One region of the Hydrogenovibrio kuenenii DSM 12350 genome, then DNA from elsewhere that is predicted to be linked to it. Evidence: predicted binding sites of a transcription regulator. Region 1 holds the regulator's gene; the other holds the start of a gene.
What was found. The regulator PhoB, encoded in region 1, activates phosphate uptake and scavenging genes when phosphate is short. The targets are predictions, from matches to a motif close to GNNTGTCATAAAACTGTCANAT.

Region 1 (15,258 bases):
TAATTTAGATGCATAAGTATCCGCACCCAAATCAGTCAACAACAAAAAACCTTGCTCAAGATTCTGCTCAATCACTCTTGGAACATTCACCCCCATCGCAGTCATTTCCTGAGAAACTTTAATAAAAGGACGACAATCCTCATGCTGAGGTGGCGCATCCATAACAATAAAAGTTTGTCCTTGTGAGTATTCACCAATAGAGTGCTTTAACTGCGTGCGAAAATAACGCCTAAAACTGGCATCATTAGAAGCAGGTTCTGGAGTGGTAAAAATGTCTTGAGTAAAGGAATCAAGCTGCTCAAGCCAGCTCTGTAGGTTATCAAATCGTTGTGTCATGCAAATCTTTGGTCGTACGGAGAGTAATCTCGGTTAGAATAGGCGTTTAATTCATAATTCACGATTTTTAATTGGATGTCAATTCATCTTCGTTCTCTTGTACAAACAAGTTTAATTTTTTTTGTCTTAGGGAGTGGTATTTTCTCTACCGCTCAAGCTAGTGCGACAGAACAAAAACAACAAGACTCACAAGATAAGTGTGCCACATCCGCACAAGACTCATGTAAACCTGACTGGATAGCTACGCCACGAGCTATACCAGGTCCTAGCACGCAAAACAACGCCAGCGCCGATGAATTAATACAGACTACACCAAACAATTACAGGCTCTTAGGAAACGTTGTCATTGAGCGTCCTGGTAGCATCCTTATATCAGATCAAGCAAAATTTAATCGTTTAAAACAAACAGCCCATGCATTTGGGCAGGTTGAGTTACATCGCAGTGACCTAATTTTAACTGGAACCTCTGCAATACTTAACCAAAATGCCAAAACAGCTATATTCGATAACTCGCAATACCAATTCACAGCAAGTCGTGCACATGGTACTGCAAAGAAAGTATCTCTCGACCAACAAGACCGTCTAGCAAATTTAGATGATGCCAACTATACCACCTGTAAAGGCGTGGTTTTTCAGGATAGAGACCAAAAATCATCACCCACTAAAAAATACGACTGGGAACTGGATTTCAGCCATCTAAAAATAGACGATGCAAAACGCCGTATTTATGGCAAGAATGCCGTATTGTATTTTAAATCCGTTCCTATGTTTTATACCCCTTACATCAACTTTCCAATGGATAATCGCGCAAGCGGTTTTCTATTTCCAACCTTTGGAACACATCAATCGATAACACAAACCACACCGGAATCTTATTTATCAGTTCCTTACTACTTTAACCTAGCGCCCAACTACGATGACACGCTAACCATTACCCAAATGGAAAAACGCGGTACCGTTTTAGGCAATGAATTCCGCTACTTAGAACCAAATCATAGTGCGACGTTAACAACCCATTGGTTAAGAGATCAAATCACAAATAACAGCGGAACACTTCAACAGACCACACCTATCGCTGACCGCTGGGACGCTCAACTCACAGCTAACCAACACTGGGCACCAGGTCTCAATAGTGATATTTTGTGGCGTGAAGTGTCTGATGAAAACTTCTATGCTGACATTCCGGTGGATACCACTTTAGATACCGTTACCACCACTGAAAGGCACATTAACCTTAACTATCAAAATCAAAACTTTTCATCCCATATTTCTATGCTCAACTATTTGCGTTTGCGACAAAATGCGCCTTATAACTATGAGAAAAAACCCGAAATAGGTATGAGTTATTTACATAATTTTGAACAAGGTGGGTTAAAAAACTTCAGTACCAACATTATTGCCGAAGCAACCGACTTTCAGGTGGCATCAGCACTTGCGCAAAAACCAGAAGCCAAACGAACTTATTTATCTCCGAGCATCGACTACACACTAACGAAACCTTATGGACATATAAAAGCAGAAGTCGTTGCTAACAAGGTGCACTATACGATGAAAAATAATGGCTTCAATAATACAGGAGCCAATGAACATGATATTACCATTCCTCAATACGCCCTTAATGGCGGTCTAAAATTTGAACGAAATCTGAACCTAGACTCACATAGCTTGATACAAACACTAGAACCTAAAATTCAATATCTATTTGTGCCTTATCAAGATCAAAGCAATATTCCTGTTTTTGATACTGGCGTTCATAGCTTGGATTTCAGCAATCTGTTTTCATACAATCGTTTTTCAGGTTATGACCGCATTGGCGATACACAGCAAGTTTCCGCAGCGCTAACAACACGATTTTTAACTTCGGACGGCACACCCATTGCCCAAGCTGGTTTAGGACAGATTTTTTATTTAGACGACCGGAAAGTACAACTCAGCGGCAATGCAATTGACACCAACCGTACTTCTGACTACTACCTTAACCTCGGATTTACTGCATCTAAATTTACCTTTGCTTCAACCAGCCAATATTCCAGACAAAACTTCGAGCTTACCAACGCCAACAGCCGATTAAAACTGGACTTATCACCTAAGTTTAAACTCTTGGTAACCAATACAGTGACAAACAATAACCGACCCGGCGAACAAGAAAATCTCGCTGCTGGATTTAACTGGCGAATGAACGACAAATGGACACTCGGCAGCTACTGGAACCATGACTTCACAGCAGGCCTCAATACAGAAATTAACTCAGCCTTACGCTATGATAGTTGCTGCTGGGCAAGCGAACTCTCACTTAAAGAAGCACAATTAGGAAATGGCTTGTATAATTACAGCATCCAATACCTGATTGAGCTTAAAGGGCTCAGCTCTGTGGGGACCTCTTTTTCAAAATACTTAACCAATAAACTAGATTTCTAATATGACACTTTCAAAGTTCTGGCAACGCAACTTAATCCTCTTCGCCTTCATCACACTCCTTCCTTCTGTATTATTAGCAGCACCGGAAAAAGGGCAATTACTTGATCGCATCGTGGCGACCGTAAATGATGACATTATCTTAAAAAGTGAACTGGATCGACAGGTTGCTACCACCGAAAAAGATTTGACTGCCCGCAACGTACAAATTACAGACATTGAGCAACTTAAGCGTAAAGTACTTGATAAAATGATTATGGAAAAGTTGCAATTACAGCGCATCAAAGCGCATGGCATCCAAGTTCAAGATGAAGAAGTGCTTGGTCAAATCCAACAAATAGCAAAACGTAACAACCTAACGGTTTTAGAGCTTCGTGACCGCCTAAATTTATCCGAGCCAGATGGTTTCAAACATTTTCGTCAGCGCATTCGTCAACAGATGCTATTCCAAAAACTTCGACAAGTTGAAGTCCTAGACCAAACACAAGTTACTGAAGATGAAATCAACAGCTACCTACAACGCCAAAGCTTAATTCAAAATAACTTTGAATATCATGTTGGTCATATCATGGTGAATTTACCTGACTCTGCAACGCCAGAACAACGTGACAAAGCAAAGCAAAAAGCAGAAGCAATCCTTGAACGATTACAAGATGGAGAAGATTTCAGTCAAGTTGCCGTACGCTACTCAGAAGGCAGTAAAGCACTTAATGGCGGTGACCTAGGCTGGCTCACAACTGATCAAATCCCAACTTTCTTTACCAATACTGTCGAGTCTTTAAAAGTTGGACAACTCAGTAACATTATCCACAGCCCAGTTGGTTACCACATTATCAAGCTGCTTGGAAAACGAGATAAAGGCAGCAAATTGGTAGAACAATACCATCTCTATCGCTTTATCCTTTTATCAGATAATGCCAAAAAGCAATCCAATCCACCCAAAGCATTAATAGAATTGGCTAAGAACATCAAGTCTCTTGAAGACTTCAAGAAATTGAATAAAAAATATTCCGATATCCCAGCTTCTGTAAATGCTCATGGCAACCTGGGATGGCAAACTACCCAACAAATGCCACTCGAATATGCCAAAGCGATCTCTGATGTACCCCCTAAGCATGCGGCTATCCCTTTTGCTACCGAAAAAGGTTGGGTTATTTTGTTTGTAGATGGTAAGCGCTTGCAAGATATGAATGCCGCAGGAAAACGTAAACAAGCCGAAGAAACATTACGCTTGAAAAAAGCAAATGAAGCCTATGAGATTTGGTTACGTCGCCTGAAAGATGATGCTGTAATCAACATCAACCTTGGCAAACAAAACGACCTCGATAGTGAAAAAATGGATGATAAGTAATGCCCAAGGTTAAGCGCATTGTCATTACATCTGGTGAGCCTGCAGGCATCGGTCCTGAACAGATCGTACAATTAGCCAATTCTGACATTGATCTTGGTTCCAATGTCGAATGGGTCGTAATTGGCAATAAAGACCTACTTGAAGCACGTGCTAAGCAAATCGGCTTATCAATTAACATAGAAGCTTTTGACGTCAGTACCCTTGCTAGCAAAAATCTACCAGGCTGGGTCAAGCTGATTGACATACCCCTTGCTGCCCCCTCTATCGCGGGACAGCTTAATGTTAAAAATGCCGACTACGTTTTACAAATGCTGGATACTGCCATTCAAGGCTGTATGTCTGGTGATTTCGATGCCATGGTTACCGGTCCGATACATAAAGGCATCATCAATGAGGCAGGTCTGAAATTTACTGGACACACTGAACTTCTGGCCGAGACTTCCGGCGCCGAACAAGTTGTCATGATGCTGGCAACACCACAACTTCGCGTGCCGTTGGTAACGACTCATTTGCCATTACGAGAAGTACCAGATGCCATTACACCTGAATTGCTGGAAAGTGTTATTCGCATTTTGCATGACTCGCTACAGAATCAATTTGGCATTGCACGCCCAAAAATCTTTATTATGGGGCTTAACCCACATGCAGGCGAAGATGGGCACTTGGGCACAGAAGAGCTCACAACCATTAACCCTGTTATCCATAAACTTCAACAAGAAGGCATGGATCTTATTGGCAGCTTACCTGCTGACACCATTTTCAGCCCAACAAACTTAGAAGCTGCTGATGCATTTTTAGCGATGTATCACGATCAGGGATTGCCTGTGTTGAAGACGCTTGGATTTGGAAAAGCCGTTAATGTTACCTTGGGTCTACCTTTTATCAGAACATCGGTTGATCACGGTACCGCACTAAGTATTGCCGGCACAGGTCAAGCTGACATCAATAGTTTTCATTATGCAATACAAGTCGCCATTGAGATGACAGGAGCATCATGAAACCTAAACGCGGTCATTCAGGATATCAACACAAAAAACGTTTCGGTCAGAACTTCTTAAATAACCAGACAATCATTGACCGTATCGTTATGTCTATCCAACCAAAACCAGAACAACACTTGGTAGAAATTGGCCCTGGTGAAGCTGCTTTAACAGCACCATTACTTGAAGTCGTTCGCAAACTCGACATTATCGAAATAGACAACGACTTGATTAAGCCACTAACACAACGTTTTAGCCAAAATAAAGCTTTCCACCTTCACCATCATGATGCCTTAACGTTTGATTATGCATCACTGATAGAGAAATCCGAAGAAGATGAAGCTACCCCATTGAGAGTTGTTGGCAATCTTCCCTATAATATTTCCAGCCCACTTCTTTTTCATTTACTGAACTATGCGCCTTTAATTCGCGACATGCATTTTATGCTACAAAAAGAAGTCGTAGATCGTATGACGGCTGAACCAGGAAGTAAGACATTCGGACGACTAAGCGTAATGATTCAATACGCTTGCCAAGCTGAATATTTATTTACCGTAGGACCGGCAAATTTTACACCGCCACCCAAAGTAGATTCAGCGATTGTCCGATTATCACCTTATCCAACAAAGCCATTTCAGGCCACAAACGAAGAAGCTTTTGGTAAGCTGGTTAAACAAGCTTTTTCACAAAAACGTAAAACCTTACGTAATAATTTAAAAGGCTTGCTATCTTCGGAACAAATAGAAGCTTGTGGCATCTCACCTTCAGATAGAGCTGAAAGCATTGGTGTTGAAGGGTTTGTAAAACTCGCGAACCTTTATCAGGAGACTTTGTAAACCATGGCAACCTATATCATAGGAGACTTACAGGGCTGTTATGATGACTTAATGAATTTGTTGGATAAAATCAAATATGATCCGGCAAAAGACGAACTCTGGTTTGCTGGAGACATCGTAAATCGTGGCCCAAAATCTTTAGAGTGCTTGAGGTTTGTAAAAAACCTTGGCGATTCAGGCAAAATGGTACTTGGTAACCATGACTTCCACTTATTGGCAGCCTATGCAGGGCTTGATAAATACCGAGCAAAGACAGATACACTCCAACCTATCCTAAAAGCAAAAGATGCTGACGACCTCATTAACTGGCTAAGGCATCAACCATTATTTGTTGAGCATTCTAAATTTCCTGCTGTAATGGTTCACGCTGGCATTCCTCCACAATGGTCCATTAAACAGGCTAAAGAGCGCGCTCAAGAAGTCGAAGCAGTGATTCAAGCAGACGACTGGAAAAAAAGCCTTAAGCACCATCTTTTTGGCAGTGAACCCAACGAATGGGACGACAAATTAAAAGACTGGGACCGTATTCGCTATATTCTAAATGCGTTAGTTAGAATGCGTTATTGTGATAAAAATGGCAAACTTGAATTTAAAAGTAAAATGGCACCATCAGGTACAATCCTAAAATCCAAGTACCAACCTTGGTTTTGTTTTGAAGAACGACAAAACCTCGATAAGCAAATTTTCTTCGGGCACTGGTCAACACTTGGCGCAATCGATGCTTATGAAATTCATTCAACAGATACAGGCTGCTTATGGGGTGGACAACTCACGGCATACTGTTTGGATACCAATCAAAGGCATACGGTAAACTGTCCAGAAAATTGCCGTAAATAAGACTTAGGTAAGAAATGGCGGAAGAAAACGAATATATACAACCTGAAGCAGAAGAGGAAGCAACTTTCTCTCCGCCAACAGCGGAAGAGATGCTTACTCGTCTTCAACAAGTTAACCTTGATGACCTTGACTTGGCAAACTTAACTGAAGAAGTCAAAGGCAATCAGGCATGGCTATTTGTTATGACTATGCCTGTAAGCGCCCTGATACTGGTCATAGGTACATTGCTTGGCACCTTTTTAACAGGTTACTTCATTGCCAGCTTCATTATATCTGCCGCCATAATCTTTATCATCGGTCAAATGTTAGACCAATATGAGCGCAAATTTAAAGGGCTCGCCAGACTCGAAGCCATTAGACGCATCGAGGCACTTGAGGGAGAGTATGGGTTAATCCCACATTTTCATGATTTTTTACCCACAAAATATCGTCACCTATGGCAAAGTGTTCGCAGAAAAAATTTCATCTATATTGAGCAATACATCGCTGCTATACGCTTACTACAAAACAAACTGGACCTTGAAAAGTTCATTTATATTTGGCGTCTAAAACACCCTGAAACAGATCCAAACTACGTACCTGAAGAAGAAGAGTAGCTTCCTACTTTCCACCGCCTTGACATAACGGAGAGTCCGCAACACTAGGTGTTTCTTGCCACTCTGTCGGCGAAAACGTATGTAATGCCAAGGCATGAAACTTTGGCATTTCTTCGGCTAAAGCTTTATATACAGCTTGATGCCTTTTTACCTTTGACATCCCCTCAAACTCATTGGCTACTAGCGTCATTTTAAAGTGTGATTCAACTGCAGATCCTGAGTGCATATGACTTTCGTTCTCTATGGCTAAATACTTAACTTGAAATGCTGTTTGGATTTTCGATTCTATTACAGCTTGTAAACTCATTTTTTTCTCAATACATACTTTGGAATAATTCGCTATATAATAACGTTTATACTTAAAACTATATATTTGATTTTTTTCATCAGACCTCATAAAGGACTTGATATGAAACAGTTCATCATTCCCAAACCTTTCCAATTAAACTTAATTGCTTTAATTGTACTCATTGCTTTGCCGGTTATAAGTCACGCAGATATGACCAAACAAGCAAACCACACTTTAAAAGTCCTTCCCGAACTTCAAATACCACCAAGCGACCGTTTCCCGGGTGACCCACCGGAACATAAAGCGGTTTACATGTGGAATAAATCTGACCCAGACTATCAAACACATATTCTTAACTCAATCCAAGCTATGATTACTGAATTCGGTGACAATGTTGGCATTGCAGTGGTTGCTATCGGCCCTGGTATTCACGTATTGGCAAAACATCCACAACGAAAAGTCCCTCCCGAAATCTACGCTCGAGTGAAAAGTTTGGCGACAGATTATCATGTTCGATGGATTGCTTGCGGAAACACAATGAAAACCATTGGTTGGACCGACAAGGACATGCGCCCTTTTGCGGAATATGCTCAAGTTGGTGCTGCTGCACTCATGGCCTTACAAGAAAAAGGCTACAAACTACTCGTTTGGTAAACTGCTATAGTTCCGATTAAAGGAGCCTCAAGAGCTCCTTTAATTTATTTTTTCACTCCAGATCCGCCCAATCACCTCCTCATAAATGCAACTTATTAGCTTCAGCGAATCTGTTAGAATAATTCTGTTTTTAATCGCACAACGCTAAGAACTAAGGAACAAAGAGTTATGCATAAAATTACCGTAATTGGGCAAGGTGAATGTGAATTTGATGGACAGTTCTCACTTTTAGAATGCTTAGATGAAGCTGGCTTTGATATGCCCTATAGCTGCCGTGGTGGCAACTGTGGTGCCTGTGAAGTACGTTTACTATCAGGCAGCATCGAAAACATTCAAGAAGCAGTTTATGAGACAGAGGGACAAGATATTCTGACTTGTAGTGTTATCCCTACTTCAGATATTGAAATAGAGTTAATTTAAAACATTCTTCCTTTTTGGCTTTATTCATTCGACAAATAAAGCCAGGAATTCATTCTTGAGAAATAAACTCTAAAATCTGACCAGATGACTCTCCAGCTCTATCAATTGCCGTCTCTGAAATTGCCTGAGTAGACGCCACAGAACTCAACACACCAATCACCAACACAACAAACCTTTTCACTTCTCAACCTTTTGGCAAAATTAAAAGCTAATATTCTGACTTGTTGCATCTGTACTTATGTGACATATCAATGAAAATTTTTCAGCTAATTCTCCTGAAAATTTTGCTAAAACAGCTCATTAGTTATTTTTTGTCACATTTTTGTCATAAAACCCACTTAATTGATTACAATCTGCACACGAATATCAAAATTGCAAAAGTCTCATGGAATTTCGAAATATAAATGAAATTGAAGATGCTACTCAAAAGAGTCGCAAAGAGATGTTCCGCTTAGGGGCATCACTGCTTTTTATTATCTCCATTATGATCTTTTCTGCGAACCTTCACCTTGGAACGGGTTCTTTCAGCATTGAGCTCATTGTCGGTGCGATGATTGGTGGCTACATGGCCATGAATATCGGTGCTAATGATGTCGCCAATAATGTTGGACCTGCGGTTGGTTCAAAAGCCGTTACATTGACCGGCGCAATTATTATTGCTGCTATCTGTGAATCTGCCGGGGCATTGATTGCTGGCGGCGATGTTGTAAACACCATTAAAAATGGCATCATAGACCCAGCACTTATTGAAAATAGCCATACCTTTGTTTGGTTAATGATGGCAGCTCTTTTATCTGGTGCTATTTGGCTAAATATTGCTACTGCTGTTGGCGCACCAGTTTCAACAACGCACTCCATTGTTGGCGGTGTACTCGGCGCAGGTATCGCTGCCGCCGGCTGGGACATTGCAAACTGGGATAAAATGGGCTCTATTGTTGCAAGCTGGGTCATCTCACCTGTAATAGGCGGAGCCATTGCTGCTGCCTTTCTGCTTTGGATCAAGCGCAGTATTACTTACAAAGAAGACATGATCGCGGCCGCCCGCAAAATGGTTCCCATTATGGTTTCCATCATGGCATGGGCATTCTCAACCTATCTCATTCTAAAAGGCTTCAAAAAGATTTGGAAAACCGATTTCTCTATCGCAACGCTTATCGGTCTTATTGTCGCTATTGTGGTTTACATCATCGTCAAACAAGTCATGAAGGGTCAATCAATACATATGAAAAATGAAAAGGCGAGTGTAAACACCCTTTTCACGATTCCTCTTATCTTTGCTGCAGCACTCCTTAGCTTTGCTCATGGTGCCAATGATGTCGCAAATGCCGTAGGGCCTTTAGCTGCAATCAATGATGCCATCGTTCATGACGGCGTTGCATCGACAGCAAGCATTCCTCTTTGGATTATGCTTATTGGCGCCCTAGGGATTAGTTTAGGCTTAGCTTTATTTGGTCCTAAACTGATAAAAACAGTGGGCGAAGAAATTACTGATTTAGATCAAATGCGGGCCTTTTCGATCGCCATGGCTGCAGCTATTACAGTTATCGTGGCATCACAACTAGGTTTACCTGTCAGCTCAACACACATTGCAGTTGGTGGGATTTTCGGTGTTGGATTTCTGCGGGAATATTTAAAGCGCAATCATGCAAAAACCCTGCAAAACATTCGGGAGCACTATCAAAGTCTCGGACAAACCGATGTTGACCAATACATTAAGCAATTTTCTAGTGCTAGCCTTATTCAAAAAAAGCAAATGTTGGCAGAATTAAAGCAACATAAAGCTTCTATTGAGCTGACCAAAAAAGAACGTAAATCTTTAAATAAGGTTTATCAAAAAGAGTTAGTTAAGCGTTCTGCCTTTCTGAAAATTGTTGCTGCATGGCTTATTACCGTACCCGCTTCTGCATTAATTGCAGCACTGATTTACTTCACGATTAGAGGCATTATGCTACCGTAAGGTTCAGTTCAAGCAAACAAGCTTCAATATACTGGACTTTAAGCTTCTTCTGTCTTCGCATCTGATTTTGCAGTCAGTGGAAAACGGCAAATAAAAGTGGAACCAACCCTTACCTGACTTTTAATAACCAGCTCAGCTTGGTGCCTTTCTAAGATATGTTTAACAATGGCTAAACCAAGACCTGTTCCACCAGTGTCACGTGATCTTGCCGTATCAACCCGATAAAATCTTTCCGTAACTCTTGGTATGTGCTCTTGCGCAATGCCTATCCCAGTATCCTCAACTTCAAAAAACACGCCCTTTGAATTTTGATACCACCTAACGGTAATCGACCCATTTTCTGGTGTATAGCGAACCGCATTAGCAATCAAGTTTGTAAATACACTGGTTAATGGCGTTAAGTAACCTACTATTTTTAAACCAGGCTCTATCTCAAATTTAAACTGATGTTTATCTGAGCTAATCAGCCCTGCATTTAATTGAAGGCCATTAAGAATAGATGGTACATCAATAACTTTTTTATCTTCAGTCAACGTTTCAGACTCCATCGCTGACAAGGTTAGCAAGTCATTGATGATGGATTGCATTCTTTGCGACTGAGTATGCATTTGTTCTAAAGGTTTTTGCCACGTGGACTCATCCGACTGCATTTCCAGCATCATTTCCAAATAGCCATTAAATACCGTCAAAGGCGTTCTTAACTCATGAGAGGCATTGGCGATAAAATCTTTACGAATTTGTGCCAAGTTGTAAAGCTCATGAATATCTTTAATCACAATAAGTTTGTGATGCTGGTAATATTCAAAAACGGATACACTCAAAACTCTTTTTACACCTTTAAATGAGGGCAAAATTAGAGGTTTAGTGTAATTTTCTTGCTTTAAATAAGAAATAAACTCTGGGACACGAACAAGCGGTTCAAGAGAAAGGGAAACGTCAGAATGCCTTAAGTGCAGCATACGCTTAGCTGCCGCATTGAACCACTCTATTTTACCACCGGGATCAATAGAGATAATGGCATCCGGTATAGACATGGATGCTGCTTGCAGTTGCTGGTATTTATGTGCTTGTAATTCAGCTAGTTTTTCAAGCGAGCGTTGCTTACGAGAAACCAAATAGCCTATTTCAGACCAAAAACCTGAAGCGGGAGGGTATGATGCTTTAGAGCTCCCTTTTAGCCATAGTTCAAACTTCCTCAAACTGTAAAAATGGCGCCCCAAGAAGAAAACAAGATAACCCGCTAAAGCCACCTCATAATCTTCAATTAACCAGCCTATAAAAAGTGCACCCCAAAGCGTTGTAATCGTCCAGGTAAGTTCTCTTGAAACACCTTCAGTCAATGCAATAACCTACTTGCATTTAGTCAGTAGAAAAGCGGTAACCCGCTCCTCTAACTGTTTGAATAACATCAGCAACACCTACTGGTTCCAAGATTTTTCTGAGTCGTCGAATATGAACATCCACAGTTCTTTCTTCAACAATAATACTCTCACCCCAGACGTGATCTAATAATTGGGAACGCGTATACACGCGATTAGAATGAGTCATAAAGAAATGCATTAATTTGAATTCGGTTGGACCAAGCTTCACTTCTTGACCATCAACAGTAAAACGATAGCTACTCAAATCTAATTGCAAAAGCCCCGCTTTGATAATTTCAGAAGAATGCTTATCCGGCATGTGACGTCTAAGCAACGCTTGACATCTTGCTACCAATGCACGTGGTGAAAAAGGCTTCACAACATAGTCGTCTGCACCAGCCTCAAACCCCTTAACCTGATCATTTTCTTCGCCTTTTGCAGTCAGCATTAAAATAGGCGTATGTCCTACTTGATCATGCTGGCGAATTCGTTGCGCTAAAGAAACACCTGAGGTACCCGGCAACATCCAATCTAGAATGACACAGTCAGGCTGGTGCTCCAAAAGCAAATTCCAGCCCTGTTCTGCATTCGGTGCTTCAATGACTTTAAAATCTGCTGCCGAAAGCGTGAAATTCAACATATCACGAATGGCCGCTTCATCCTCTACAACCAATACAGTGTGGTTCGCCATCCTATCTTAATCCTCAAGAGAGTTAATAAATGCCACTAAAGTTTCGCGATCCATTTCTCTCACGTCTTTACCCTTAATCAAATAAATAATGCTTTCACCAATATTGCGGGCATGATCAGAAATGCGCTCTAAGGCACGCAAAGTTATTAATACTTCCGCTAAACACGCTGCTTTCTCAGGTGTATTTTTGAAACCTTCAATCACTTCTCGATAACCTTCTTTATAAATCCTATCCACATTCTCTTCTTCTTGGATAAGCTTTAGAGACGCTTCTGTTGTTACACGAGCAAATCCATCTAATGCATCATGCAACATATTAATTGATCGGTTGGCCATATCTATCAACGAAAGATAACCAGGTAAGGTTGCACAGCTATCAATTTGATCTTCTTTCGCAAAGGTCATTACCATTTTGGCAACCTTCACAATTTCGTCACCAATACGTTCTAAATCAATGGCGATGCGAATTGTCGCGATAATCAATCTCAAGTCGGATGCCGTAGGGTGCTGTCTGGACAAGACCTTAGCGCATAATTTATCAATCGTCATTTCAGCGTTATTCACAGCACGGTCAAGCAAAATTACTTCTTGTGCTCGATTAACGTTGTTCTCGGTCAAAGCCATCATCGCACCTTCGAACTGACTTTCAACCAAACCACCCATCTCCAAAATATGGTTAAATAAAGCCTCGAGATTTCGATTTAATTCGGTCGAGATGTGTGACGTAAAATCCTGCTTATCCATTTACCTTTCCTCTTTAAAAATTTTAGGAGCTGCTTTTTTGTTTTTATAACCTTAGAAACCAAACTGTCGACAAGTCTCTTCAATCAAGGATCTTAATTTTGCGTGGAGCTCCTAATTGGAACAATAATAACTTAGACAGCGTTTTTTTCAATAAAACTTTATTGAAGCCAACTCAATTATGTTCAAATCTCAACCAATACTTTCCAACTAGGGGTATTGCACATAGGACAATTAAAGAAACAAAAAACAGAACAAAAATTCACGCAAACTACTATTGGCCTGAAATATAACCCATACAAATTACAAACAGATTAAATTTTCTTATAATACTTGACACTTTTGTTACGCCCCAAAATAATCAAAACTCTGCACCAAACTAGGGCGTGATTGGTATTTTTCATTATCACTACAAACTAGACACAAATAGTTTTTTTGATAAAATTCATACACTTATTTTATTCAAAAAAATAATTGGAATTTTGGCACAGTTCAAGCTATCATCATGCCTGTTTAAACAGGTAATCAGAGCACCTATTTTGAGTGCCAATCAACACAAACATAAGGACACAGCATGTCACAAGAAATCTTTGATCTAATGAAAGACAACGACGTTAAGTGGGTTGATCTTCGATTCACTGACACTCATGGTAAAGAACAACACGTTACTATCCCAGCATCGAAAGTTGATGAAGACTTTTTCGCAGACGGCGAAACCTTTGATGGTTCTTCTATTCAGGGCTGGAAAGGTATTAACGATTCAGACATGCTGCTAATGCCACAAACTGATGGTTTCTTTATGGACCCATTCACTAACGATCCAACACTAATCATTCGTTGTATGATCGTTGAGCCAGCTACAATGGAATCTTATGAAAAAGATCCTCGCGGAATCTCTAAAAAAGCTGAAGCTTACCTAAAATCAACTGGTATTGCAGATGCAGCATTCTTCGGTCCAGAGCCAGAATTCTTTATCTTCGACGATGTTCGTTGGGGTTCTGACATGTCAGGTAGCTTCGTAAAAATTGATGGTAATGAAGCCGCTTGGAACACTGAAAAAGTATATTCTGACGGTAACCTTGGTCACCGTCCAAAAGTTAAAGGTGGTTACTTCCCAGTTCCTCCTGTTGATCAACTTCATGAAGTTCGTGCAGATATCTGTGCTATGGCAGAAGCTATGGGCCTAAAACTTGAAGCACATCACCATGAAGTGGCAGCAGGTGGACAGTGTGAGCTAGCAGTTGCTGGTAATACTTTGACAGCGAAAGCAGATGAAGTTCAAATCTTGAAATACGCTGTACACAACACTTGTAACGCACTTGGTAAAACAGCTACTTTCATGCCTAAACCAATCGTTGGTGATAACGGTTCTGGTATGCACATCAACATGTCTTTATCTAAAGGTGGTAAAAACATTTTTGCGGGTGACATCTACTCAGGTCTTTCTCAAGAAGCTATCTGGTACATCGGTGGTCTAATGAAGCATGCTCGCGCATTGAACGCTTTCACTAACCCTGGTACAAACTCTTATAAGCGTTTGGTTCCTGGTTTTGAAGCACCAATCCTGCTAGCTTACTCTGGTAAAAACCGTTCAGCTTCTATTCGTATTCCATACGCACCTTCTGAGCGTTCACGTCGTGTTGAGCTTCGTTTCCCAGATCCAACTGCTAACCCATACCTAGCATTCACAGCTTCGTTGATGGCAGGTCTTGACGGTATCCTAAACAAGATCGATCCAGGCGAGCCAGCAGAGAAAGATCTATATGACCTTCCTCCTGAAGAAGAAGCAACTTA
Region 2 (15,258 bases), 1.1 Mb from region 1:
AACCTTCTTCTACTTCGCTTGTTGCAACCAAAGGACGCTCGGCAATAACCTTGCCGTTTAGAGATACATGAAGGTCTCCTAGTTGTTGTCCTTTTGTAATAGGTGCGCGAATGTCAGATTTAATCGTAGTTTCAATTTTCAAGTTCTTATATTGACCACGAGGAATGGTGATATATAGATCTTTTGCTAAGCTTAGACCAACCGTGTTTTGCTTGCCTTCCCAAACACGTGCATCATGCAAACGCTGGTCCGCAGTGTAAAGTTTATGAGTTTCAAAAAAGCGGAAAGCATAGTTGATGAGTTTTTGGCTTTCAGAAACACGTTTTGCGGCAGAAGGGGTACCAACAACAACGGTGACGATTCGCATACCGTTGCGATGAGCAGAAGAAACTAGGCAGTAACCCGCAGATTCAGTGTGACCTGTTTTTAATCCGTCAACCGATGGGTCTTGCCATAGCAGTTTGTTGCGGTTGTATTGGGTAATGCCATTAAAGGTAAATTTCTTCTGATCGTACCATTTGTAGTCGTCAGGGAATTTTTGGATTAAAGCTTTGGCAACTTTAGCTAAGTCTACAGCTGTGCTGTAGTGGTCAGGATTTGGTAGACCTGTCGCATTGGCAAAGTGAGTTCCTGTCATGCCGAGTACTTGCGCATATTTATTCATCATTTCAACAAATGTGCCTTCGCTTCCAGCAACATGTTCAGCAAGCGCAACTGTTGCGTCATTTCCTGATTGAACAACCATGCCTTTGATTAAGTTGCTGACGGATACCTTTTGACCGACTTCAATAAACATTTTTGAGCCAGGCATTTTCCATGCCTTTGGTGAAATGGTGACCATGTCATTCAGCGACATATTGCCATTTTTTAATTCACTGAGAATGACGTAGCCAGACATGATTTTTGTCAAGCTGGCAGGTTCAATGCGTTGGTTTGCATTGAAGTCTGCTAAGACAGCACCACTATTGAAGTCCACAACTAAGTAGGCTTTAGCATCTAGTTTTGGCGGTGAAGGAATGACGTAAGGCATTGGTGGCGATACAGAAGTGCCTGGCTGAGGTACAGGTGTATCCGACCAAGCGTTAGTTGTAACCAAGAAGAGTGCAATAAAAATACTAAAAAGCTTTGTCATGGGGGTTCTTTTACGTTGAATATGAAAAAAAGTCATAGTGGTAATTTGAGGCAATAATTTAACACAAAAAAGCCTTACCTGAAAGCTTAGGAGGTTTGAAATAACCTGAAGTATTTAGTTATTTCAAGTTTGGCCTCTGTTTACGAGGTTAGTAATTTTTTGTGAGTATGTATAGACATCAAAATACCGAAACTGATCATGATGGTTACAAGCGAGCTGCCGCCATAACTAATTAATGGTAACGGTAGCCCAACTACAGGCAATAAGCCGCTTACCATGCCGATATTAACGAACACATAAACAAATAGCGTCATCACTAAACTTGAAGCAGCCAATCGAGCAAAATTATCTTGTGCTTGCGAGGCGATGTACAATCCCCGGCCAATAATGAGTGTGTATAAAATAAGTAGTGAAGTTACCCCAACTAGACCGAATTCTTCGGCAAAAACAGAAAAGATGAAATCTGTGGTAGATTCGGGTAAAAAATCCAAATGGGCTTGAGTGCTTCCCATAAAACCTTTACCTTCTAATCCACCAGAGCCAATAGCTATTTTGGATTGAATGATGTGGTAACCGCTGCCAAGAGGATCGGATTCAGGGTTTAAGAAAGTCATGACTCGTTGTTTTTGATAATCATACATATAAAAGTGCCAAACGATTGGTAAGCTGGCGGCAACCAGACCGATAGCAGATAAAATCAACCGCCAAGATAAGCCGGCAAAGAAAATAACAAAGAGTCCACTCATTGCAATGAGAATTGATGTTCCCAAATCAGGTTCAACGATGATAAGTCCTGCGGTAAACATAACCATCATGATGCCAAGCAACATTTTTCTATTGGGTGGCGGCAGAGTGTCTTGAGCAAATAACCAGGCAATGGTTAGGGGAAGTACAAGTTTTATCAGTTCGGAAGGCTGAAAACGAAAAAAACCTATATCTAACCAGCGTCGAGCACCTTTCCCAATTTCGCCAAAAAGTAAGACGCTTATCAGCATAATGATACCGACCAAGAACAGCCATGGCGTGTAAACTCGTATTAAATTTGGCGGGATTTGAGCAAATAACAACATGAGTAAAAATGCGAAACCATCTCGCACTAAGTGTCGATGCAATACGCCTACGTCACCACCTGAAGCACTGTATACAATCATGCTACTGATAAACATGAGTAAGAAAATTCCAGCTAAAAGCCAGCCATCCAGATGGAGAGATTCTAATCCTCCATTATTTCGACGATAAACTTTTTCTTTTACGTCTAGTTCAATTTTCATAGGATTCGTCTTTGTGGAGCTCCGTTAGATAGTAACGGGCAATATCAACAGCTACTGGAGCCGCTTTAACACTTGAGTTTTCAATAATAACACTGATTGCGATTTTGGGCTTTTTCACCGGTGCGAAACCAATGAATAGCGAGTGGTCACGCAGGTTCTTTTTGACGGTTTTGGCGTCATAGTCCTCATCTTTACCGAGGCTAAAAACCTGAGCTGTTCCTGTTTTTCCTGCCATGGTGAAAGGTAGGCCTCTTGCATAGCGGTAAGCCGTACCATGATAACTTTGCATAACATTCATCATGCTTTTAATCACTTTTTCCCAGTTTGATATTTTTTCAATTGGGATTTGTTCCTGTTGGGCAATTTCTTTTTCTTTCATTAGGTGTGGTGTGATGATTTTGCCTCGGTTTGCCATAATAGCAACAGCTTTGGCTAATTGGATTGGTGTGGCAAGGAAATAGCCTTGCCCAATAGCAGCAATAACCGTTTCACCTTTAAACCAAGGTTTATTTTTGGTCTCTCGTTTCCATTCTTTAGATGGGAGAATCCCTGACGACTCGCCATGAAGGTCAATCCCAGTTGTATGGCCAAATCCAAAAGGGTATAGATCATCATGGATCATTTGAATTCCCATTTTTAGCCCTAGTTCATAAAAGTAGGTATCGCACGACTCTGTGATTGCTTTGTTCATATCTACTAAGCCATGACCACCACGCTTCCAATCACGGTAGCGATGATTTTTAAAGTCAAAGTACCCTGGATCGGAAATTTTCTTATAGGGAGAGATGACTCCGTTCTCAATGGCTGATAGGGCAACAAAGGGTTTTATGGTTGAGCCTGGAGGATATTGTCCATTAATAACACGGTTAATGAGTGGTCTGTAAGGATTATGGAGTAGTGCTGAATAGTTTTTGCTGCTAATGCCGTCAACAAACAGGTTTGGATCATAGCCAGGCGAACTAACATAAGCAAGAATTTCGCCTGTTTTAGGTTCAATGACCACTACAGCAGCTTTTTTGTCGCCAAGATATTCTTCAATAAATTTTTGTAGTCGAATATCAATGGTTAATTGAATATCTTTGCCAGGGATAGCAGGTTGTGATTCCAACTTTCGGATAACCTTACCACGTGCATTGGTTTCAACCTGTTGCAAGCCTGGCTTTCCATGGAGAAGTGATTCATAAGTACTCTCAATGCCTATTTTTCCAATAACATCAGTTCCTTGATAATCTGATGCATTGAGGTTTTTAAGTTCAGATTGGTTGATTTTTCCAACGTAACCAATGGCGTGTACGGCAATTTTTCCAAAAGGGTAAACGCGTTTTAATTTTCCTGAAAGTGTCACGCCAGAAAACTGATAACTATTTGCTGCAAAAACAGCTGCTTCAGTTTCGCTCAAGCTGTAAGGAAGATAAGTAGGGCGGTATTTATTAGCGACTTTGAGTCGTTTGTAGAACTTTTCAAATTTACTATCAGGTATTTTTGGCAATAGCTTTTTTAGTTTGTTGAAAGTTGCATCAATGTTCTGAATTTTGTCTTTAGAGAATTTAAGTGCGAATACAGGATGGTTGTCGGCTAATAAGACATTGTTACGGTCATAAATTTTACCTCTAACCGGAGGGATAGCTTCAACCGAAATGCGGTTGCCTTCCGACATTGCATGGTAATGGTCGTAGTTTATCCATTGTAAATAGGCCATTCTGCCGAACAATATCAGGAAAAAGACAATAGAAAAAGCGAGGGCAAAATAAAGCCTACCTCTGAAAAGCTTTTTTTGTTGAATGACTTCCGTTTCGGATTGGTATTTATAGTGTTTTTGTTGCATGGATGCTTACCTGAAAAGAGCCCTCTGGGTAAGCGACTGCATAATGTTGGAGACTAAAGGCCATAATGCAATGGCAAAAACTGGTTCAAGCCAGTAATAATAGATTGTTTGGTTATCAAGCGCTGGGTGGAAAATAAACCAGCCAGCTACTTGAAAAAATAAAACATAGAAGGCTACGACAATGGACTGTTGCCACATTGGATAGCCTTTAAATCTCAAACGAATGCGGAGCATGAAAAACGTTACTGTTAAAAATAATATTGCATGCGCACCTAATAGAGTGTTTAAAGAAGCATCATTGAGCAGCCCTAAAACAACAGCAGTAAATAGGTGTGTTTGGTTAAGTATTTGAGAACTCCAAAAGAGTAACAGTAGCAATGTAATGGGTGGAGCGTAGTGCAAGGCAAAACTAAAGTTCAATGCACTATCAATAACTAGACCACCTAAATAGCTGAATAGTAATAACCATTTTACATCTGAGAAACCAAGGGAAAAAACCTTATCTGTCATCTGATGCTCCATTAAGTTTGGTGTCGATGTGAACATCAATCATTGAGTTTTTGGCTGGAGAAAGAATGAGAACTTTTTCTGCGAGGTTGATGTCTGCAACAGGGGAAGCCATGATTTCGTAATAAGGTTGGTCTTTTAGAATACTGATACTGCTAACAGTGGCGACGGGGTAGCCATTTGGATAAACATTGCCTAACCCTGACGTCTCGATAATATCTCCAACTTTAATTGAGCTTGTGTTGGGGATGAATTGTAAGGAAAGTTGGCTTTGTCCCATGCCTGTCAATATACCGCGTTGCCCTGTGCGTTGAATGCGCACTGGAATCTGAATGTCTGAATCTGTAATGAGTTGTACGCGAGAAGTTGCTGGTGTAACAGTTGTTATTTGCCCAATCAAGCCTTTAGCATCAATGACGGCCTGATGTAGTTTCACCCCGTCAAGACTTCCCTTATCAAGGGTGAAGAATTGAGATAAAGGAGACAGGTTGTAATACTTTACACTAGCGATTTGTACATCCGAAGTGGACATTTGACTTGCTGTGCCTAATAAAAGGTTCAAACGAGATATTTCGTGTTGCAGTTTATTTAACTGTTGCTGTTTTGCTTTTAAAAGCAAATTTTCAGTTGCCAGCTGCTGATTACGTCTTTTAAGTTCATCAACAGTTTTAAAGTCTTGTTGAAAGTATTGGTAGGTGTTAAGAGGGAGTGTTGCGGTACGTTCGATAGGATCTATCGTGGTAAGCAATAAGGCTCTAAAGTTTATTAGAACATGACTATAGTGGTCCATCACCATAAATGCGATGCACAGCACAAAAAATAAAAGAAACTGAGACCCTTCTTTTTGAGGAGAGGTAGCGCCGAGGTTGATGGTCTAACTCCTTCTATTGTTGAGTTAAATCGTAGTGATTTAAAGTGAACAAAATCATAGAGTCAGACCTTTTTAATCATTGACGATTAGTCAAAAGAAAATACGTCAATACCTTTTTCATCCATTAGCTCAAGAGCACGACCACCACCACGAGCAACACACGTTAATGGGTCGTCAGCAATGATAACCGGTACACCAGTTTCTTCTGATAATAGAGTGTTTAGATTACGCAGTAACGCGCCACCACCTGTTAGTACAATCCCATGCTCGGCAATGTCTGCACCAAGTTCTGGCGGTGTATGTTCTAAAGCAGTACGAACTGCACTCACAATCGCTGCAAGTGGTTCTTGAAGCGCTTCAAGTACTTCATTACTGTTTAGAGTGAAGCGACGAGGAACAGCTTCTGCAATATTGCTGCCGTGAACTTCTAAAGTGTCAGGGTCGATTTCATGATAAGCCGTCCCGATTTCTTTTTTGATTTTTTCCGCAGTTGCTTCACCGATAATCATGCCGTAGTTGCGGCGAACATATTTGATGATGGCGTCGTCAAAACGGTCACCACCCACTTTAACCGAATCAGACCAAACGATACCGTTTAGTGATAAGGTTGCAACCTCAGTTGTACCACCACCAATATCAACAACCATAGAACCTGTTGCTTCACTTACTGGCATACCAGCACCGATAGCAGCAGCCATTGGCTCTTCAATTAAGTAAACTTCACGCGCACCGGCACCTGCCGCTGATTCACGAATAGCTCGTCGTTCTACTTGTGTAGAACCGCAAGGTACACAAACTAGGACTCGTGGGCTTGGTTGAAAGAAACGTGCTTCATGAACTTTTCGAATAAAGGCTTGTAGCATTTTTTCGGTTACTTCAAAGTCAGCAATAACGCCGTCTTTTAGTGGACGAACCGTTTCGATGTTTTGGTTTTCCTTTCCTAGCATTTGCTTGGCGCCTTCTCCGACCGCAACGATAGAACGTGAATTTCCATTTTGGCGGTTAGTTCGGATAGCAACAACCGAAGGTTCATTTAGAACCATTCCTTTGCCTCGAACATAGATGAGAGTGTTTGCCGTGCCTAAATCAATAGATAAGTCGTTAGAAAAAAGTCCGATGATTTTGCGTAACATGTATTGCAATTCCTTAAGCTAGAAACGGAGGGAGTTAGTGCATTAAGTACTTTTATATCTGCCCTAATTAACTGGTAATCCTGCCCAGTTCTCCTGTAAACAAGATTGAGCCATTTTATAACAAACTCGGTCGAAAAAGTCACCATTTTATCCATGATTTTTTTTGTATAAAAAAGAGAAGCTCTCTTTTTAGAAAAGTCGAAATGTGGTACTTTAATAGGAATTTTTGTCATTGAATTTTTTAGGCTTGGGTTCTTAGGGATCAACGCTTAATTTTTTAAGGAGTTTGGAAGTGTCCATAGGGAATGAAGACGTTAATAAAATCTCTCGTCTAGCGGCTATTTCCGTGTCTGAGGATGAAGTCAGTCAAGTTGCTGATAAATTAAGTAGTATTCTCGATCTTTTTGCGCAAATGCAGGCGGTTGATACAGATGGTGTTGAACCAATGTCTCATCCCTTGGATCAAGTGCAACGTTTGCGTGAAGATGTGGTGACGGAAACCAATCAGCGCGAAAAGTTCCAGAAAATTGCCCCGTCAGCTGAAGGGGGAATGTATTTAGTGCCACAGGTGATAGAGTAAAATCATGCATAGACTTTCCATTAGACAAATGAGCGAAAAGCTCCATTCTAGAGAAATTACCAGTGTTGCTTTAACGCAGCACTACTTAGACCGTATTGAGAAATACGATAGCGAACTGAATGCTTATATTTCTGTAACGCCTGAACTAGCCATTGAGATGGCTAAAAAAGCGGATGAGATGTTAGATAAGGGTGAAGGCTCTTTTTTGACGGGGGTTCCTGTAGCGCACAAAGATATATTTTGTGTTGATGGTGTGAAGACTTCTTGTGGTTCTAAGATGTTGCATAATTTTGTTGCGCCTTATGATGCTACGGTTGTAGAAAAACTTAAAGCTGTTGGTATGCCGATCTTAGGCAAAACCAATATGGATGAGTTTGCAATGGGGTCATCCTCTGAGAGTAGTTATTATGGGCCGACTAAGAATCCTTGGAATCTGAATGCGGTTCCTGGTGGTTCATCTGGTGGCTCCGCATCGGTTATCGCCGCAGGCCTGGCGCCTTTGGCGACTGGAACCGATACAGGTGGTTCGATTCGTCAACCGGCTTCTTTTTGCGGTATTACTGGGATAAAACCAACCTATGGTGCAGTTTCCCGTTATGGCATGATTGCTTATGCTTCTAGCTTTGATCAAGGTGGTCCTATGACTCGCAGTGCAGAAGATGCAGCATGGTTGTTGGATGCAATGGCAGGCTTTGATAAAAAAGATTCAACTAGCCTTGAGCAAGAAAAGCTGAATTATTTGGCGCATTTAGACGACTCTTTACAGGGTTTGAAAGTTGGTGTGCCAAAAGAATATTTTGGAGAGGGGCTTTCAGGTTCTGTTTCCTCTGCTGTAAAAGAAGCGGTTGAGGTTTTACGTCAGCAGGGCGCAGAAATAGTAGAAGTAAGTTTGCCAAATAAAGATTTAGCGGTGCCTGCTTATTATGTTTTGGCGCCAGCGGAAGCTTCTTCCAATCTGTCTCGTTTTGATGGTGTGCGTTATGGTTACCGTTGTGAAAACCCGCAAGACTTGAGTGACTTATATATGCGTTCCCGTTCTGAAGGATTTGGTACTGAAGTGAAGCGACGTATTATGGTCGGAGCTTACGCTTTGTCGGAAGGGTATTACGACGCTTATTACTTAAAGGCACAAAAATTACGTCGTATGGTTCGTGATGACTTTGTTAAAGCTTTTGAGAAATGTGATGTCATCGTTGGGCCTGTGGCACCGACAACTGCTTTCAATATTGGTGAAAAATCAGATGATCCGATCAGTATGTATTTAGAAGATTTATATACGATTCCGGTTAACTTGGCTGGTTTGCCTGCTATGTCTGTCCCAGCAGGGTTCGCAGAAGGTATGCCTGTAGGGTTGCACTTAATCGGTACCTATCATAGCGAAGCAAAATTGCTTAATGTTGCACATCAATTTCAACAAGTGACTTCCTGGCATGAACAAATGCCGGAAGTCTATCAATAGGAGTAGTACATGACTTGGGAAGTGGTTATCGGTCTTGAGATTCATGCGCAGCTCAATACGAAGACAAAAATATTTTCCGGTTCGTCGGTAGAGTATGGTGCTGAACCGAATACTCAGGCAAACCTATTGGATTTGGGAATGCCGGGACAATTGCCCGTTTTGAATAAAGCTGTTTTGCCGAAAGCGATCAGTCTTGGTTTGGCTGTGGGAGCGGAAATTGGTCGTAAATCTATTTTTGACCGAAAGAATTATTTTTATCCTGATTTACCAAAAGGGTATCAAACATCACAATTCAGTTACCCAATTGTTGATAAGGGCGGGTATCTGGAAATTGAAGTTGATGGCGAAACCAAAAAAATTGGTATTACCCGTGCTCACTTGGAAGAAGATGCTGGTAAGTCTGTGCATGATGCTTTCCCAGGGCAGACTGGGATTGACTTGAACCGTGCAGGAACACCTCTGTTGGAGATCGTTTCTGAGCCGGACATGCGCTCTGCTCAAGAGGCAGTTGCCTATGCAAAAAAAATGCATGAGTTGGTTCAGTATCTGGGAATTTGTGATGGCAATATGCAGGAGGGGTCGTTCCGTGTTGACTCGAACGTTTCCATTCATAAACCAGGCACACCATTTGGTACGCGTGCAGAGTTGAAGAACATTAACTCGTTTAAGTTTATTGAGCAAGCGATTGAGTTTGAGATTGCTCGTCAGATAGAGATTGTTGAATCGGGCGGTAAGGTTGTTCAAGAAACACGTTTGTATGATTCTGAGAAAAATGAAACTCGTTCAATGCGTGCCAAGGAAGAGGCGAATGATTACCGTTATTTCCCTTGTCCTGATTTATTGCCTGTTGTGGTAACAGATGAAGATATTGAAGCAATTCGTGCGGAAATGCCAGAAATGCCTGATGCAAAACGCAAGCGTTATGTGTCCGATTTAAGTTTGTCTGATTACGATGCAAGCTTTTTAACAGGTTCTCGTGCTATGGCAGAATATTTTGAAGCTGTGGTTGCAAAAACTAAAGATGCAAAACTGACTGCAAACTGGGTAATGGGTGAATTATCTAAATCACTTAATCAACAGTCGATTGGGATTGAGTCCTCTCCTGTTTCTGCTGAAGCCTTTGCTGGTTTGTTGGCAAGAATTCAAGATAACACGATTTCTGGCAAGATTGCTAAGCAAGTATTTGACGGCATGTGGAACCAAGAAGGTTCTGCAGATGAAGTCATTGAAGCCAAAGGCTTAAAACAAATTACGGATTCTTCCGCAATTGAAGCTTTGGTGGATGAAGTTTTAGCAGCAAACACTGCTCAAGTTGAAGCTTATCGCAATGGTCAAGAGAAGATGTTTGGTTTCTTCGTTGGTCAGGTAATGAAAGCTTCAAAAGGGCAGGCAAATCCTGCACAGGTTAATGACGTTTTAAAACTAAAATTGTCGAGTTAATCTGGAATCTCAGTTTACCCCAGCCTGGCAGATTTTGTTTGGGTTGGGCAATTTGGCGCCTTTGGATAAAGCTTAGGCGCTAATTCTTAAAAAAGTCTGACTCTTCACATATTTCTACTTGAAAGCTTATAAAAAAAGCTTATATTAGCCATTAACTATGCTTTAAATAATAAGTTCATCAATTAAATTAAGATGAACATTCATTGTCTAACGGAGGTTTCAATGAAACGTATTGGCTTGTTTTTATTAATGAACATTGCTGTGATTGCTGTCGCAATGATTACACTCAATTTGTTGGGTGTAAAAGGCTATATGAGTAGCCAGGGATTGGATTTAAAGAATCTATTTATTTTTGCTTTGGTGTTTGGTTTTGCCGGTTCATTTATTTCTTTGGCAATGTCAAAGTGGCTAGCAAAAATGTCAGTTGGTGCACAAGTAATTGAACAACCACGTAATGCTGATGAGCAATGGTTGGTTGAAACGATTCGCGGCTTTGCACAAAAAGCAAACATCGGTATGCCAGAAGTTGCGATTTATGATTCGCCAGAACCTAACGCATTCGCGACAGGAATGACAAAAAACTCTTCAATGGTTGCTGTCTCGACAGGTTTGTTGCGCAATATGCGTAAGAACGAAGTAGAAGCTGTATTAGGTCATGAAGTTGCTCACGTTGCAAATGGTGATATGGTGACCATGGCATTGTTGCAAGGTGTATTGAATACCTTTGTTATCTTCTTTGCAAAAGTAGTGGCTTACATTGTTGATCGTGTCATTCTTAAAAACGAAGAAGAGGGCATGAGCTGGACATTTATTGCCGTTGATTTCGTTGCGCAAATTCTATTCGGTATTTTGGCAAGTATTGTTGCAATGTGGTTCTCGCGTGTTCGAGAGTTTCATGCGGACAATGGCGGAGCTTATTTGGCTGGTAAAGAGAATATGATTGCTGCATTGCGTAGATTGCAAACGATGCATCCAGGTGAGTTGCCAGATCAGATGGCTGCATTTGGTATCTCAGCAGGCGGATCTAAGTTTGGTAAGCTATTCATGTCTCATCCACCATTGGAAGAGCGAATTGCGGCACTTGAAAGTACAACTCAAGAGCAGTTAAAGATTGCTTAATAATGTGAGTGATTGCTAAAAAAACCCGGCGTAAGCCGGTTTTTTTATATTTAAATGAAACGTTGAAGTTCTAGATTCTAGCCTGTGCTTCAGACTGTATACGTTTGATCATGTGATACAAGCCAGTAGAACGGTTAGCCGATAGGTGTTGGATTAGACCGATTTCCGCTAGAAAATTTAGCGGTGCTTCTGAGATTTCTTTAGGTGTTCTGCCTTGATAAACCTTGAGTAAGAGTGCAATTAACCCAGCAACGATCGCAGCATCGGATGTAGCTTGCATAAACAAGTATCCATCATGCTCCTCAATATAAATCCAGACTTGCGACTGGCAACCGTGAATGCGGTTTTCCTCAGTTTTAAATTCGTCAGGCAAACCTTGCAGTGTTTTTCCCATATCAATTAGATATTTGTAGCGGTCTTTCCAGTTGTCAAAATGAGTGAAGCGCTTGACCAAATCCGCTTGTACGTCAGCGATGGTTTTTTCTGCTGGTTGATAGTTCATATGGCTTAATAAGGTTGAATTTCAAAATTGGTATTCTATCAAAACGGATATTTTAATGTTGTGCTCATATTGTTTACCAATGATTCTTGCTTGAAAAATAAATAAGTTTGATTTAAAAAATGATCAAAGATGTTTTATTGTTGTTAACTGAAATGAAGTGATAAAAACAAATAAAAAATAGATAGAGTTCTAGGAAGTAAATAAGGTATATAAAGTTGCGCGACGTTCGCTGTTCTGTTTAAGATCGCAGTGATAGTTATGCTTCTTGATTGGTGCTTCAGTGCTAGTACTATGGTATGTGCATGTTTGGTATTTAGTGTTAAGGAGTTTCTTGTAAGTTAGGCAAAACTTGCGGGGGAGCTTTTATTGTCAAAGAAGAGGGTGGTATTCATTTTTAGGCAAAGAAAATGTCATAAAAGTGTAGTAATTTTTCAAAGGGGCGTTTGCTAATATTCCCTCCGTTAAGTTTGTTAGCGTGTCAGGTTAGCAAGCATTTAAAACCAACTCTTTTAGGAGACGATCGTGAGAAAACTATTAGCGACTGCGGCATTAGCTGCAAGTATGACAACATCAGCTTTTGCATCTACTATTGAAGGTACAGGAGCTTCTTTCCCATATCCAGTTTACAAAGCATGGATTTCTTCTTATTACAATGCTACTGGTAACAAGGTGAACTATTCACCAACAGGTTCTGGTACAGGTATTAAAGAAATTTCTGCTCGCCATGTTGATTTTGGTGGTTCTGATAAGCCTTTGAAGCCTTCTGTTCTTCATAAGAGCGGTCTTTATATGTTCCCAACAGTTGTAGGGGCAATCACTTTCTCATATAACGTTCCAGGTGTTAATAACCTAAAGCTTTCTGAAAAGTCTATTTCAGGAATCGTAATGGGGAAAATCACATATTGGGATGACGCTTCATTGAAGCATGATAATGCTGGCGTTAACTTGCCACACAAGAAAATCCTTTTTGTTCACCGTTCTGATAAGTCAGGTACAACGTTCAACTTCACTTATTACCTATCAAAAATGAACAAAACTTGGAACAAAAAGTTTGGTGCTAAAAAAGCAATCAACTGGCCTATGGAAAACCGCGTTGCTGGTAAAGGTAACTTCGGTGTTTCAACTGCAATCAAGACTAATGCTTACTCTATCGGTTATGTAGATTATGCTGATGCGAAGAAAAACGGTTTAGAAATGGCTACAGTTCAAGGTCAAGGTGGTAAATTCTATGCACCTACTAAAGCAAACTTTATTGCTGCTGCAGGTCACGCTAGCTTAGATCCTAAGAAAGATTTTTACTCAATCATTGCTTATCCAAAAAGTGCATACCCAATGGTTGCAGCAACTTTCATCTTGTTGCCTAATGACTCTAAGAAAAACAAAGAAGTTGCTGACTTCTTCGATTATTCTTACAAGCATGGTGATAAAGCAGCAGCTGACCTAGGTTATGTTCCTTTACCTGAAAGCGTAAAAGAAAAAATCCGTGGTTACTGGTCTGCTAAAGGCGTTAAATAATCACTGTTAATTTTAAGTGTGGTGTCTGAAAAGATACTGCACTTAGAATTTTTATAAAAGAGGCTCTATAGCTCCTTTTATAAGGGTTCTAAATGAATACCTGGGAAACCTTTCCGCGCATCAAGGATGTTTTGCCGCTCTTGGAAGTTGACATAGCCAGTTTATCCTCTAGAATTTAAACACTTTTAATAAGCCATGAATGATTAATTAGGGCAGGTATGGAAAAATTATTTGCGAAACTCTCCCAGATGAGTGCAAGTCTGGTCTTTGTCGTGTTGGTTGGAACCTTAGTGACACTGTATATTTCTGCAAAGCCTGCTATTGAAGAGTTTGGCGCTAAGTTTTTAATAGATTCTCGCTGGGGGGTGGATGTACCAGTTGATGTTCCTACTTCACCAGATAAGCAAGCAACACCTAAAGCTACCTCTTCTTCTGCGTCTGATGCCCATTTAGATGATGGTGTGAATGTTGGCGACGATGACGGCGTGAATGTTGGCGACGACGACATTAATGTTGGTGATGATGATGCTTCTTCTGAAATTAGTGATGCGCCTCATAAAGTAGTTTATGGTGGTGCTGTTGCGATAGTTGGTACAGTTTTCTCAACCATTATTGCCTTACTTTTTTCTATCCCTTTGGCAATGGGGATCGCAATATTCTTATCTGAAATTGCACCGCCAAGTATTTCAAGACCTGTGGGTGTTGCGATAGAGTTGTTGGCTGCTATTCCAAGTATCATTTACGGGATGTGGGGTCTGTTCTATTTCGGTCCATTTATAGCTTCAATTTTTGGTGGTCACTCAGTATCTTTGCTCGTGGCAGGTTTGGTTTTAGGGGTTATGGTTATTCCTTTTATGGCAGCACTGAGTCGTGATGCGATTAATACAACTCCTGATGTTTTGAAAGAAGCTGCTTATGCGGTAGGCGCAACTAAATTTGAAGTGATTAAAGATGTCGTTTTTCCTTATGCAAAAGCAGGAATTATAGGTTCTATTATTATTTCATTGGGGCGCGCATTAGGGGAAACGATGGCTGTCGCATTTGTTATCGGTGGTGTGTTCGAGTATGCCAAGTCGATTACAGACCCAACAAACTCTATTCCTGTGGTATTGGCGAATAACTTCTCAGAGTCTAGCGGTCTGAGTTTGGCGTCATTGTTCTACTTGTCATTAGTTCTATTTGTAGTGAGTTTTGTGGTGATTTTTACAGCGAAACACTACTTCTTGAGAAGAGGTAAATAGCCATGAGATTATTAATAAATAAAATTATACTCGGGCTTTCTACTTTGGCGGCTGTCGTTGGTTTGGTTTTTCTGGGTTGGATTTTGATTACCTTGATTATCAAAGGTTCTCAAGCCTTGTCACCTTATATTTTTACTCATGATTTGATTAATAATGGTATTCGTAACTTGTTGTTTGGGCAGTTTGTTTTAGCTGGCCTGGCAACGGTAATAGGTATTCCTATCGGAATTATGGCGGGTATTTACCTGCAAGAATACAGCAACGGTAGTAAATATGCAGACTTTATCCGTGACTTATCAGATGTAATGATGTCAGCACCTTCAATTGTTATTGGTACTTTTGTTTATGCGGTTGTGGTTATGCCAACAGGACATACTACCGGGTGGGCAGGTGTATTTGCTTTGTTTGTTATGATGCTTCCAATTGTAGTGCGTGCAACTGATGACATGCTTAGTTTGGTTCCAACGGAGCTTAGAGAAGCCGGTATGGCTATTGGTGCATCCAAGTATCATGTGATTGTAAATATTATTCTTAGAGCGGCTAAAGTTGGTATCGTGACAGGCTTAATTCTAGCTTTCGCGCGCGTTGTTGGAGAGACAGCCCCACTCTTGTATACAAGTGGTTCAAGTGTGTATTGGTCTACCGATTTGTCCGATACTTTCC

Region 2: a site for PhoB is predicted at 12,245-12,266, ahead of pstS (phosphate ABC transporter substrate-binding protein PstS). Genes of this name have one in related genera too.

What each region holds. Positions count from the first base shown of each region.
Region 1 is NZ_JAGP01000001.1:653,480-668,737, reverse strand. It holds gene N745_RS0103085 (aminoglycoside phosphotransferase family protein) at 1-336, opposite strand, end outside; gene N745_RS0103080 (LPS-assembly protein LptD) at 412-2,754, shown strand; gene N745_RS0103075 (peptidylprolyl isomerase) at 2,756-4,102, shown strand; gene pdxA (4-hydroxythreonine-4-phosphate dehydrogenase PdxA) at 4,102-5,100, shown strand; gene rsmA (16S rRNA (adenine(1518)-N(6)/adenine(1519)-N(6))-dimethyltransferase RsmA) at 5,097-5,918, shown strand; gene N745_RS0103060 (symmetrical bis(5'-nucleosyl)-tetraphosphatase) at 5,922-6,755, shown strand; gene N745_RS11660 (hypothetical protein) at 6,770-7,351, shown strand; gene N745_RS0103050 (BolA family protein) at 7,356-7,658, opposite strand; gene N745_RS0103045 (DsrE family protein) at 7,761-8,294, shown strand; gene N745_RS0103040 (2Fe-2S iron-sulfur cluster-binding protein) at 8,463-8,714, shown strand; gene N745_RS12785 (hypothetical protein) at 8,764-8,895, opposite strand; gene N745_RS0103030 (inorganic phosphate transporter) at 9,100-10,671, shown strand; gene phoR (phosphate regulon sensor histidine kinase PhoR) at 10,710-12,011, opposite strand; gene phoB (phosphate regulon transcriptional regulator PhoB) at 12,031-12,723, opposite strand; gene phoU (phosphate signaling complex protein PhoU) at 12,730-13,467, opposite strand; gene glnA (type I glutamate--ammonia ligase) at 14,039-15,258, shown strand, end outside.
Region 2 is NZ_JAGP01000001.1:1,766,436-1,781,693, reverse strand. It holds gene N745_RS0108445 (D-alanyl-D-alanine carboxypeptidase family protein) at 1-1,132, opposite strand, end outside; gene rodA (rod shape-determining protein RodA) at 1,273-2,403, opposite strand; gene mrdA (penicillin-binding protein 2) at 2,393-4,228, opposite strand; gene mreD (rod shape-determining protein MreD) at 4,235-4,738, opposite strand; gene mreC (rod shape-determining protein MreC) at 4,728-5,606, opposite strand; gene N745_RS0108420 (rod shape-determining protein) at 5,693-6,739, opposite strand; gene gatC (Asp-tRNA(Asn)/Glu-tRNA(Gln) amidotransferase subunit GatC) at 7,032-7,319, shown strand; gene gatA (Asp-tRNA(Asn)/Glu-tRNA(Gln) amidotransferase subunit GatA) at 7,324-8,778, shown strand; gene gatB (Asp-tRNA(Asn)/Glu-tRNA(Gln) amidotransferase subunit GatB) at 8,788-10,218, shown strand; gene htpX (protease HtpX) at 10,441-11,337, shown strand; gene N745_RS0108395 (SufE family protein) at 11,408-11,839, opposite strand; gene pstS (phosphate ABC transporter substrate-binding protein PstS) at 12,362-13,354, shown strand; gene pstC (phosphate ABC transporter permease subunit PstC) at 13,573-14,595, shown strand; gene pstA (phosphate ABC transporter permease PstA) at 14,598-15,258, shown strand, end outside.